Aminobacter aminovorans: one gene and its partner. The protein of the gene in region 2 interacts with the protein of the main gene of each other region in a pairwise test. Links are inferred from orthologs where the notes say so. Each region holds a gene or a part of one and is shown on either strand. Other genes may lie near its edges. The genes, in order: eno and rpe.

Evidence for each region.
Region 1: the proteins of rpe (region 2) and eno interact in binary tests that used the Escherichia coli proteins (3 or more experiments, as listed by UniProt). The link is inferred for Aminobacter aminovorans from one-to-one orthologs.

Annotation. Positions count from the first base shown.
Region 1 is NZ_UFSM01000001.1:3,038,754-3,044,912, reverse strand. What follows is about bases 3,077-5,907. They hold eno (phosphopyruvate hydratase), read right to left. Parts: upstream 5,214-5,907; coding sequence 3,939-5,213; downstream 3,077-3,938. Other genes in these bases: DY201_RS14980 (PRC-barrel domain-containing protein), read right to left, coding at 5,622-5,907; DY201_RS14990 (DUF6636 domain-containing protein), read right to left, coding at 3,479-3,874; DY201_RS14995 (FtsB family cell division protein), read right to left, coding at 3,077-3,387. In the rest of the region: DY201_RS15010 (pyruvate dehydrogenase complex dihydrolipoamide acetyltransferase), read right to left, coding at 1-428; DY201_RS15005 (pyruvate dehydrogenase complex E1 component subunit beta), read right to left, coding at 447-1,826; pdhA (pyruvate dehydrogenase (acetyl-transferring) E1 component subunit alpha), read right to left, coding at 1,841-2,884; more of DY201_RS14995, read right to left, coding at 3,058-3,076; more of DY201_RS14980, read right to left, coding at 5,908-5,987; DY201_RS14975 (dodecin family protein), read right to left, coding at 6,070-6,159. UniProt on the Escherichia coli protein: Catalyzes the reversible conversion of 2-phosphoglycerate (2-PG) into phosphoenolpyruvate (PEP). It is essential for the degradation of carbohydrates via glycolysis.
Region 2 is NZ_UFSM01000001.1:410,040-416,228, forward strand. What follows is about bases 1-2,861. They hold rpe (ribulose-phosphate 3-epimerase), read right to left. Parts: upstream 1,838-2,861; coding sequence 1,163-1,837; downstream 1-1,162. Other genes in these bases: nagA (N-acetylglucosamine-6-phosphate deacetylase), read left to right, coding at 1-1,087; DY201_RS02045 (DUF7929 domain-containing protein), read right to left, coding at 2,055-2,861. In the rest of the region: more of DY201_RS02045, read right to left, coding at 2,862-5,330; DY201_RS02050 (hypothetical protein), read right to left, coding at 5,342-6,189. UniProt on the Escherichia coli protein: Catalyzes the reversible epimerization of D-ribulose 5-phosphate to D-xylulose 5-phosphate.

The DNA of each region.
Region 1 (6,159 bases), 2.6 Mb from region 2 along the record:
CCGTCGCTGGAGGTTGCAGCGCCGTCGGTCGCAGCCGGCTTGGCTGCCGGAGCAGCAACGGGCGCGGCGGCGACCGGAGCAGCAGCGGCCGCCGCAGGTGCCGCGGCAGCAGGTGCTTCCGCCTTCGGCGCGTCTGCCTTGGCAGGAGCGGCATCGCCGCCCTTGGCCGCAGCCGCGACATCTTCGCCGTCGCCGGCGAGAATGGCGATCAGCGCGTTGACCTTGACGCCTTCGGTGCCGGCCGGAACCAGCAGCTTGGCGACGGTGCCCTCATCGACGGCCTCGACTTCCATCGTTGCCTTGTCGGTCTCGATCTCGGCGATCACGTCGCCGGGCGAAACCTTGTCGCCTTCCTTGACCAGCCACTTGGCCAGATTGCCCTCTTCCATGGTCGGCGAAAGGGCAGGCATAGTGATATTGATCGGCATGATGACCTCCCGCCCGTGTCAGCGATACGTGACTGCTTTGACCGCCTCGATCACTTCGCCGACATTCGGCAGAGCGAGCTTTTCGAGATTGGCGGCGTAGGGCATCGGCACGTCCTTGCCGGCGATGGTGATGACAGGCGCGTCGAGGTGATCGAAGGCACGCTGCGACACCTGGTTGGCGATGTGGTCGCCGACCGACGACTGCGGGAAGCCCTCTTCCACCACGATCAGCCTGTTGGTCTTCTTCACCGAGGCAATGATGGTGTCGAAGTCGAGCGGACGGATGGTGCGGAGATCGATGATTTCAGCATCGATACCCATGCCACGAAGTTCTGCCTCGGCCTTGATCGCATAGGTCATGCCGATGCCGAACGACACGATGGTGACGTCCTTGCCGGTCTTGTGGATGCGCGCCTTGCCGATCGGCAGAACGAAATCATCGAGCTTCGGCACATCGAAGGAATGGCCGTAGAGGATTTCGTTCTCGAGGAAGATGACCGGGTTCGGGTCGCGGATGGCAGCCTTGAGCAGGCCCTTGGCATCGGCTGCCGAGTACGGCATCACCACCTTGAGGCCCGGAATGTGGCTGTACCATGCGGCATAGCACTGCGAGTGCTGGGCCGCGACGCGGGCAGCCGCACCGCTCGGTCCACGGAAGACGATCGGCGCGCCCATCTGGCCACCCGACATGTAGAGCGTCTTTGCAGCCGAGTTGACGATCTGGTCGATCGCCTGCATGGCGAAGTTGAAGGTCATGAACTCGACGATCGGCTTGAGGCCGGTCATCGCGGCGCCGACGCCGACGCCGGCAAAGCCGTGCTCGGTAATCGGAGTGTCGACGACGCGACGCGGACCGAACTCCTGCAAGAGGCCTTGGGTGATCTTGTAGGCGCCCTGGTACTCGGCAACCTCCTCGCCCATGATGAACACGTCGCCGTCGCGGCGCATTTCCTCGGCCATGGCATCGCGCAGCGCTTCGCGGACGGTCGTCGACACCATCTCGGTGCCGACAGGAATGTCGGGATCGGCAGCGACTTCGGTTTTGGGCGCGGCAGCAACCGGTGCAGCGGCAACCGGAGCAGCAGCAGGTGCTGCAGCGGGAGGTGCCTCGGCCTTGGCCGGGGCTGCGCCCTTGCCGATGTCGGCAGCGCTTTCGCCATCCTGCAGCAGCACGGCGATCGGCGTGTTGACCTTGACGCCTTCGGTGCCGGCGGCGATCAGGACCTTGCCGAGGGTGCCCTCGTCAACGGCTTCCACTTCCATGGTCGCCTTGTCGGTTTCGATTTCGGCGATGACGTCGCCGGCGACGATCTTGTCGCCCTCGTTCTTCAACCACTTGGACAGATTGCCCTCTTCCATCGTCGGCGAGAGCGCAGGCATGAGAATTTCGATCGGCATGTTCGCGCCCTCCCTTAGATCAAGATGTCGGTCCAGAGCTCGGAAGCATCCGGCTCGGGATCGGTCTGAGCAAAGTCTGCGGCGTCAGCCACAATGTCGCGAACATCCTTGTCGACCGCCTTGAGGTCGTCTTCGCTGGCCCACTTCTTGGCGATGAGGCGCGCCTTGACCTGTTCGATCGGGTCGTGCTCGGAGCGCATCTTCTGCACTTCGTCCTTGGAGCGGTACTTGGCCGGATCAGACATCGAGTGACCGCGATAGCGGTAGGTCTCCATCTCGAGGATCATCGGACCGTTGCCCGAACGGCACCATTCGGTGGCGAGATCGCCGGCGGCCTTGACCGCGCGCACATCCATGCCGTCGACCTTGATGCCTGGAATCTTGAAGGACACGCCGCGCTGCGAGAAATCCGTCTCGGCCGAAGCGCGCGTAACGGCGGTGCCCATGGCGTAGCGATTGTTTTCGATGACGTAGATCACCGGCAGCTTCCACAGCGCGGCCATGTTGAAGCTCTCATAGACCTGGCCCTGGTTGGCAGCGCCGTCGCCGAAATAGGTCACCGAGACATTCGGGTTCTCACGATAGCGGTTGGCGAAAGCCAGTCCGGTACCGAGCGACACCTGAGCGCCGACGATGCCGTGGCCGCCGTAGAAGTGCTTTTCCTTGGAGAACATGTGCATGGAGCCGCCCTTGCCTTTCGACAAGCCGCCCCGACGCCCGGTCAGTTCCGCCATAACGCCGCGCGCCGACAGACCCATGGCAAGCATGTGGCCGTGATCGCGATAGGCGGTGATCATCTGGTCGCCTTCGATCAGCGACATCTGCAGGCCGGTGACGACCGCTTCCTGACCGATATAGAGGTGGCAGAAACCGCCGATGAAGCCCATGCCGTAGAGCTGGCCGGCCTTTTCCTCGAAGCGGCGGATCAGAAGCATCTCGCGATAGGCGGCGAGATCCTGTTCCTTGCTGAAATCAACCGGCTTAGGCGTGACCGGTGCTGAAAGGGATTTTGAGTCAGATTTAGATTTGGCAGGCGCTTTTTTGGCTGCGGTGGCCATGCATCACTCCCTAGTGGCGTCTCTTTGCGGACAATGAGGAGATCATGCATAATCTCTCCTCTCCATGTCCAAACGCTAGCATGGTGAGTGACGCTGCGCCATGCGGAAAAATGCATAGCAGGCATGCGGTTAAGCGTCTAAAAACGTTGGATTTCTTGTTGATTAACTGGAAGTCAGTTAATCCGGCGACCGGATGGCCGCATTATGGTGAGCTCATCGGCATGGGACATATTCAAGGCGTTGCGCGCCTGCTCGTCAAGCATGTCCTTCTCCAACGAGCCATCGTGGAGCATGTGTACGCGGCGTTCGACGTCGAGGCGTTGCGCCCTGACAGTGTCCAGCCGGGCCTGGAGTTCGACGGCGCGCGCTTCGAGCCGGTACTTGGAATAGATGCCGAACTCGCCGTGATAGGCGTGGAAGCCGAAATAGGACAGGAACATCACCGCCAGCGCCGGCACGATCAGGCGCCCAGTGTTTGTCTGCTTGTGCTGGCGTGTCCACATGGTGCGCAAAAACCTTTTGCACCCTTGTTGCCCAATCATACTTAATGTCGGGTTACGACAGTCTCGTTTCGCACGAAAAACCGCGTCAGATTCAAAACAGCCGCTGTCGCGCCCGCGAAAGCGCAAATCCCGCGCCCCGCCCGTTGATGCAGGTCACGCCCGAGCGCTCGGAGACGCAGCTGATGTCTCCGCGCTCGAAAGTTTCGCCATAGGCCAGGTCCGGATAGTCGCCGACGATCGTGTCGCCGACGCACATCAGCACACCGCGTCTCGACGTTTCATCCAGGCCGAAATCATTGCCCCAGTCCAGTTCGCAGTCCTGCGGGCGCGGTGGCAATGGCGTTGTCTTGTCGGCGATGTTACAGCGTATCGATGCATCGTCGTCGAAGAACATGCATTGGATGTTGCCGGTCGGCGAACGGAAGCCATCCGTCGAGTCCTGCGCCAGTGCGGGCGACGCAGGAAGCCAGTTGAAGGCGGCAGCCATCAGCAGGCAGCAAGCCAGTCTGTTTGATCGCTCGCTTTGCCGCCCGCCTGATGTGCCCATCGGATCAGCCGCGCAGGATCGACCTGCCAGCAAAGCGCGCCTGCTTGCCGAGCTCTTCTTCGATGCGGATGAGCTGGTTGTACTTGGCGGTGCGATCCGAACGGGCGAGCGAGCCGGTCTTGATCTGTCCGCAGTTGGTGGCAACGGCGAGATCGGCAATGGTCGAATCCTCGGTTTCACCCGAACGGTGCGACATGACGGCGGTGTAGCTTGCCTTGTGCGCGGTCTCGACTGCGTCGAGCGTCTCGGTCAGCGAACCGATCTGGTTGACTTTGACCAGGATCGAGTTGGCGACGCCCATCTTGATGCCGTCGCGCAGGCGGGCCGAGTTGGTGACGAACAGGTCGTCGCCGACCAGTTGCACTTTGTCGCCGCAGATGTCTGTCAGGTACTTCCAGCCTTCCCAGTCGTCCTCGGCCATGCCGTCCTCGATCGAGATGATCGGGTAGTCGGCGGCGAGCTTGGCCAGGTACTTGGCCTGAGCCTTGGGATCGCGGGTCTTCTTCTCGCCTTCATAGACGTAGTTGCCGCCCTTGAAGAACTCGGTCGCGGCACAATCGAGCGCCAGTGCCACGTCCTCGCCAGGCTTGAAGCCGGCCTTCTCGATCGATGCCATGACGAAGTCGAGCGCAGCCTGCGCGCTCTTGAGGTTCGGCGCGAAGCCGCCTTCGTCGCCGACATTGGTGTTGTGGCCGGCTTCCTTCAGACCCTTCTTGAGGGTGTGGAAGATCTCCGAGCCCCAGCGCACGGCGTCGCGCAGCGAAGGCGCACCGATCGGCATGATCATGAATTCCTGGAAGTCGATCGGATTGTCGGCATGCGCGCCGCCATTGATGATGTTCATCATCGGCACCGGCAGCACGCGAGCGTTGGGTCCGCCGACATAACGATAGAGCGGCAGGCCCGACGACTCGGCGGCCGCCTTGGCGACGGCGAGCGACACGCCGAGGATGGCGTTGGCGCCGAGGCGGCTCTTGTTGGGGGTGCCGTCGAGCTCGATCATCGTCTGGTCGATGTGGATCTGGTTCTCGGCTTCCATGCCGCCGATCGCCTCGAACAGCTCGCCATTGACGGCTTCGACAGCGCGCTCGACACCCTTGCCGAGATAGCGCGGGCCGCCGTCGCGCAGTTCCATCGCCTCATGGGCGCCGGTCGATGCGCCAGACGGAACCGCCGCGCGGCCCATCGAACCGTCTTCGAGGACCACGTCCACCTCGACGGTGGGATTGCCGCGGCTGTCGAGAATCTCGCGGCCGATAATGTCGATGATTGCTGTCATGTGAGGCATCCCCGGGAGCTGATCGCAAAGAAGGATCGGTTGGATTTCCGCGCCCGTCTTAGCCAAAGATCAGGAAAACGCAATCGCGGGCGGCCAAATATCACGCTGCGTCAGCCGCGGGATTCACTTTAGACAAAACGCTGTCATCATAATTCATCCGAACAGGCAGGCATCGGCCAAACTTTCGGGTAAACTGCGGGCGCGCGGGGCGAAACAGAGGGAGTTTCGCCATGTCCGAGTTGAGTGGTATTTTGAGTTTGTTCTTCATCGCCGCAGCGTTTCTGACCTCATGCGACAGTCAACCGCCCCCGCAAGGCGTGTCGCAGGTACGGATACTACCGACACCAAGGTAAGGCGCCGGCACAAAAGAAAAGCCCCGCTTCGGCGGGGCTTTTTGTTGTTCGGCGATCAGTGCCAATAGGGCTCGACACGATAGTGCTGGTATGAAGCGTCGCGCGCCAGACGGCCATCATCCTCGGTCAGTTCGTTGACCGAATAGGAAGGCGCCGCCTTGAGCTGCTCCCTGGAGAACGGAACGACGTAGCCGCCGCGGCCCTTGTCGAAATCCAGCGTCGACCACGGGATGGCGTGGTAGCGCTCGCCGATGCCCAGGAAACCGCCGAAGCCGATGACGGCGAACATGATGCCGTTCGACAGCTTGTCGAGCATCACGTCCTCGATCTTGCCGATCGTCTCACCGGCAACATTGTAGACGTTGGTACCGATGACCCGCGATGCGGGAATGGCTGCGGTATGACCAGTCTGGGTCGTCATGATCCTGCTCCTCGTTGGTTGGGATGCAGGGGTAACGGGCCCCCGGCGTGGAGGTTCCAACATTTCCCGATAGTGTGTGCGATCAGTCGGCGAGGATGAAGGTCACCTTCATGTTGACGCGGTAGGCAACGATCTTGCCGTTTTCAACGACCACCTTCTGGTCCTGGATCCA
Region 2 (6,189 bases):
GCTCGTCGCGGACGGGCTGGTCGAGGGCATCGTCGCGCGGGGTGACATTCCCGCTGGCGTGAAGGTGACGGAGGCAGGCGCCATGCTCGTCCCCGGCTTCATCGACCTGCAGGTCAATGGCGGCGGCGGGTTGATGCTCAACGACAAGCCGGACGTCGACACGCTCGAAGTCATCTGCAAGGCGCAGATGCCCTTCGGCACGACGGCCGTGCTGCCGACGCTGATCACCGACACACGTGAGATCACCCGATCGACCATCGCGGCCGGTATCGAAGCGGCCAGGCGCAAGATGCCGGGCTTCCTCGGCCTGCATCTCGAGGGGCCGCATCTGTCGCTTGCCCGCAAGGGCGCGCACGATCCCCAGCTGATCCGCCCGATGGACGCCGACGACGAGGCAGCTTTGATCGCCGCGCGTCCGTCGATGCCCGTGCTCCTCACCACCGTCGCGCCGGAATCGGTCAAGGCCGACCAGGTCAAGGCGCTGGCCGATGCCGGCATCGTCGTCAGCCTCGGCCACACCGACACCAGCTACCGCACGGCGAAGGAATATGCCGAGGCGGGTGCGTCGATGGCGACACATCTATTCAACGCCATGAGCCAGATCGGCAACCGCGAGCCCGGCCTTGCCGGTGCCGCCGTCGAGATATCACGCTTCTCGGCCGGCCTGATCGCCGACGGCATCCATGTCGACCCGGCAACGATGAAGATCGCACTCAAGGCCAAGAACGGCCCTGCCCGCATCTTCCTCGTCACCGACGCCATGGCGACCATCGGCACCGACCTCAAGTCGTTCGAGCTCAACGGCCGCACCATCAAGCGCGAGAACGGACGGCTGACGCTTGAGAACGGCACGCTGGCCGGCGCCGACCTCGACATGATCTCGGCAATCCGCTTCATGCACGAGACGATCGGCTACGAGCTCGGCGAGGCTATCCGCATGGCCTCGCTCTATCCGGCGGAAGCCGTCGGCCAGGAAAAGCGCCTCGGCCGCCTTGCCAAGGGCTATCAGGCGAATGCCGTGCAGCTGACCGAGGGGCTCGACGTGTCGGGCACCTGGATCGATGGCAAGAGGGTATTTGGCGCCTAGGCGCCTCGGCCGACAAAGCTCAGCAAAAAGCCCCCTCACCGTGACGGAGAGGGGCTTTGCCATTCAGCCCCTAGGTCAGATCGCCGCCTTGTCCGCCGCAGCCCGGATCGCCTCGATGTTCGCGGCATAGGCCGCAGGCCCGCCCTTGAACACAGCGTTGCCGGCGACGAGCACATTGGCGCCGGCGGCGGTGACCAGCGGCGCGGTTTCGGGCGTGACGCCGCCGTCGATCTCGATGTCGATCGGACGGTTGCCGATCATCGCCTTGACGCGCTTGACCTTGTCGATGACCGCCGGGATGAAAGCCTGGCCGCCGAAGCCCGGATTGACAGTCATCAAGAGCACCAAGTCGAGCCGGTCGAGCACGTATTCGATGACAGATTCCGGCGTCGACGGGTTGAGAGACACGCCGGCCTTCTTGCCGAGATTACGGATCGTCTGCAGCGAGCGGTCGAGATGCGGGCCGGCCTCGGCGTGAACCGTGATGATGTCGCAGCCGGCATCGGCGAAGGCTGCCAGATACGGATCGGTCGGCGCAATCATCAGATGGCAGTCGAACACCTTGTCGGTGCGGTTGCGGATCGCCTTGATGACCGGCGGGCCGAAGGTAATGTTGGGGACGAAATGGCCGTCCATGACATCGAGATGGATCCAGTCGGCGCCGGCGGCGACGATGGCCTCGACCTCCTCGCCGAGCTTGGAGAAGTCGGACGACAGCACCGAGGGCGCGATCAGGGTCTTGTTGCTCACGTTCAGGCCTTTCGAAAGGGGCAGAGCCGGTTTTCCGGACTGCCTAATATCAGCCGCGGCCCTTGTCGAGCCGAGAATCCCGTCACATCGCCGCCAGGAGCGATTCCAGGAGAAGTGTTCAGCGATTCTCCGCCCGGAATTGCGCAAAACCGCTCCAGCCTGAAGGAAGCAGAACCCCGCCGGCCAGGCCGGCGGGGTTCCATCACGTTCGCTCCGATCACTGCGGAATGATGTTGTTGTTGGGCCGCTGAGGCTGCTGCTGCCTCTGCGGGATCAGGCCGCGGAACACATCCGGGTTGATCGGCATGATCTCGAGCGTCGGACGCTGGCGCGGGCGGCAGTTCGGATACTGGCCGACCGTACCGCGCGGGCATTCACGCTCGATGGTCATGCACTGGCCGTTGACCAGCACCTCGCCACGGCGGCAGACGGTGTCCTGCCGGTCGGGCACGCAGCGGCCACGCACCAGCGACGTGCCTTCGGGGCACTGCGTCGTCGGTGCCTTGCGGCATGCGCCCCTGATCAGCTCCGTCCCACGCGGGCAGATGCAGCGCCCCTCCTTGGTCCGGATCTGGCCCGGCAGCAGCGTGCACTGACGCACCGGCGGCACATCCTTGACGCAGCGGCCGTTCCTCAGCTCGGTGCCACGTGGGCAGATGCAGCGTCCGTCCTGCGTCCGGATCTGACCCGGCAGCAGCGTGCACTGGCGGACCGGCGGCACGTCCTTGACGCAACGGCCGTTCTTCAGCTCGGTGCCACGCGGGCAGATGCAGCTTCCGTCCTGCGTCCGGATCTGGCCGGGCAGCAGGGTGCACTGCCGTTCCGGCGGCTGCTCCGGCCGCACGCACTTGCCGTTCTTGAGGTCCGTGCCACGCGGGCAGATGCAGCGCCCGTCTTCGGTGCGGATCTGTCCCGGCAACAGGCGGCATTGCGGCTTGACCGGCGGAACCGGCGTCACCGTCCCGCTATCCTGGACGCACTGGCCGTTACGGAACGTCGTCCCCTCGGGGCAGACGCAGCGACCCGCCTGGTTGAGCACGAAGCCTTCCGAGCACTGCTGCTTTTCCTCGTGGTCGATCAGGAAGCGGTGGCAGGCATAAGGGCTGCCGCCAAGACCGCCCGGAACCGCCGTTCCACCGGCCAGGTCGAGGCCGCGAACCGGCGTGTCGGGCGGAAGCACGGCAACGCAGTTCTGGGCGGGCGCCGGCCGGGGTAGATTGGCGAGGCGGCCATCGTCGGGGATCACCACCGTTACCCTGTGGACGCGGCTTTCGCCGGCGCCGAGGCTGATGTTGGCAACACAGGACAGCGGCAGCGTCGCCGGTTCCGGCGAGCAGCCGAAGGGCGGTTCGACCGACGCGATCGCAACACCATCCAGCCGTCCGAGACCGTCCACGCCGATCGCATCGCCGATGCGGACCGAACCATTGAAGGGAGCGGTGCCGCTGTTGGTGATGGTGATCTCGAACGTGCAGGGCCGGCCGGTTTCGCACTGCCGGTCGCCGGTCTTGGCAACCGTCAGGCGCGGCCGTCCCGGATGCGGGATGCGCATGGTGGCGCAGGCCCTGTTGTTGGTGAGCACCGTCTCGCCCAGGATCGCCCGGACCTCGCCGCAGTTGCGGATCATGTCGGACTGGTAATCCGCCGGCACGATGGCGACCACGGACAACGGCACCGACGCGCCCGGCACGAGTGCCACGCCCGGATGATCGCAGCGGAACTGGCCGGGACCGGCCGGACCGCACGTCCAGGGCGGGGTCGGACCGAAAGTCGAGGACGTCGGCGCTCCCGTGGGATAGTCGTCGATCACGGTCAGCGGTCCGACATAGTTTTCGGTGCCGTTGTTGTAGACACGGATCAGGAAGCTGCAGACGCCATCGGCACTGCAGGAAACCGAACGTGGGTCCTTGGTGATGCGCAGATCGACTTTCTTCTCCACAGGCGGACGGCAATCGGGATCGCCGCGCTTGCAGATCGGAATGGTGGCGCAGGCCTTGTCGTTGTCGGTACGGCCGAACACGTCGGGCTTTCCGCTCGCCGTGTAGTCGTATTCGGCACAGTTGCGGATGAAGCGTGCCTCCCAGCCGGGTCCGGGCTTGAAGCCGATCTTGAGATCGACAGACTCGCCTGGATCAAGCGTGGTCGCCGGATGCTCGCAACTCATCGGGCTGGTCGCCGGCAGACAGGTCCAGGGCGCGTTCGGCCCGGAATCTATCGTCGCGTTGCCTGGCAAGGTCACCTCGTCGAGCACGATCTTGCCATTGTAGGGACCATCGCCGACATTGGTGACGCGGATGGTGAAGTCGCAGCCGCCAAGATAGGTGCAGCGGGCGACCTCGGCACGTTTCTCGACCTTGATGTCGGGCCGCTTTTCGGGTGGGCACCTGAGGTCTGGCGGAATGACGATGTCGACAGTCTGGGTGCAGCACAGGCCGACACCCTCTTCCGGACCGGCATAGGTTTCGATGCCGGTGACGATCAGATTGACGACATCACCGGGGCTTGCGCCCTCGATCTCCCAGTGCAGCACGCCGCCGCCGGGCGGAGCGAGTTGCAGGGGCGGATCGATGGTGATGCCGGGCGTGGTGGTACGAAGCTGCACCCAGCGGCCGGCCATCTCGGGTCCGACAGGCATGTTGTAGATGTAGGCGCCGCCGCCGGGCACGCAGTCGACATCACCACGTTCGACTTTGAAGCACGGCCCGTCGCCACCCGGAGGCGGGGGCGGAGGCGGCTCGCAATCGGTGACGTCGATGCGGATAGAGGTCTTTTCGCCGGTGCGGAAATCACCATCGTCGGGCTTGGACGGATCGTGCGAGGGGATCTCGATCGAGCCTGGGCCTGCCGACAGCTTCACGACACCCTGGTTGTCGACGATCGCCGGGGCCGGGAAGGCGGCGTGGTCGATCAGGGCAGTGATGCGAATGTCGATGTAACGTTCGTTGGGTGCACCGACTCCGTCAAGATCGGTCGCCGACAGCCGGAAGTCGGAAATGCCAGCGGTGTCGTTGGGATTCGCCGTGGCACCGATGGTGGCCGCCGGCAGCGGACCGCCGATGGCATCGGTGCCATCGCCTGATGCCTGGACGTTGACGATCGTCAGGCCTGCGGCGACCTGGTCGCGGAAATCCATGCGCAACGTCTTGAGGCCGTTGGCGAAGGCCGGATCGAAGAACTTTTCCGGATTGCCGCGAGCGCCGAAACGCAGGTTGTAGACGACATAGTCGCAATTGCGCTGGACACCCTTCTTGGTGAAGAACGGTACGACGTCGTCGTGGCCGGGATGCGGTATGACGCGGTCGAGCCTCAGTTCAGGCACGACCTCGGGCAGCGGTTGGGCTGCTGCCGGCGACAAGGGCATGGCGGCGAGCGCGATACCTGCCGCCACCAGCCAGCGCGCGCCGCGCCTGGCGAATGACAGGGGTTTCATGATCGTCTCCATGACGGTTGGGTTGCTCTGCGTGGCGAGCGGGACGGGGGTGCGAATGTTCATCTCTCCCTCCCTCACGGTTCGCAGCTGACTTGGGGCGTGGCAAGCGGCACCACCACTTTGCAGCATGGGTAGTAACCACCCTTGTCGGCATCGGACTGCTTGTAGAAGCACAGGCCGACATTGACAGTGTCGCCGGGGAAGTGGCCCGTCACCCCGATGGTGAACGGCGCACCCGCCGGCTTGCTCTGCTGAAGCGGAGTGATGCCAACGCCCGGCGTCCTGGAATCGGCCTTGACGGAATCGCCGCCGATGCCTGCAACGTCGCGGAGATAGAGATCGGCCTCGAGCCCGGCCGGGGTACAGAAATACTCGACCGCCTCGACGTCGAGGCAAGGCGGGATATTGCCGGGCGGTGGGAAGTCCGGCGGCCACAGAGGCGTCGGATAGTCGCCCGGATAGGGAAGCTGCTCGTAATAGCCGGCACGGCCGTCGCAGGGACGCCAGATTTCGACGTCGCCGACGTGCCCCTCGACCTCGGGGTCTTCATAGAAGCTGTCAAAGTCGACGAACCATGAGCCGAAGGGCGGAACGTTCGCCGGCTTCACAAGCGAGGTCGAGGTGATCTGCACGCCATGGACGGCGAGCGGGCCGCCAACTGCGAGTTGTTCGGCCAGGGTAGGATTGTCCCTCAGTCTGTCACCCGTCTTGACGATGGTGTCGGTGCAGGCGTTGGGGTTGATGAAGCCTTGCGCGTCATAGCCATATTGCAGGTCGATGCCGCCGGCCGACCGGCGGTTGCCTTCAGGGAAGCCGACGGCATATTCCTGCGGCACCGGCACCCAGATGCTTTCGGTCGCCGGATCGTCGGGGCTTTCGCGCCAGTAGCGAATGACCTCGCCATCGCCTGTATCTGCAAACT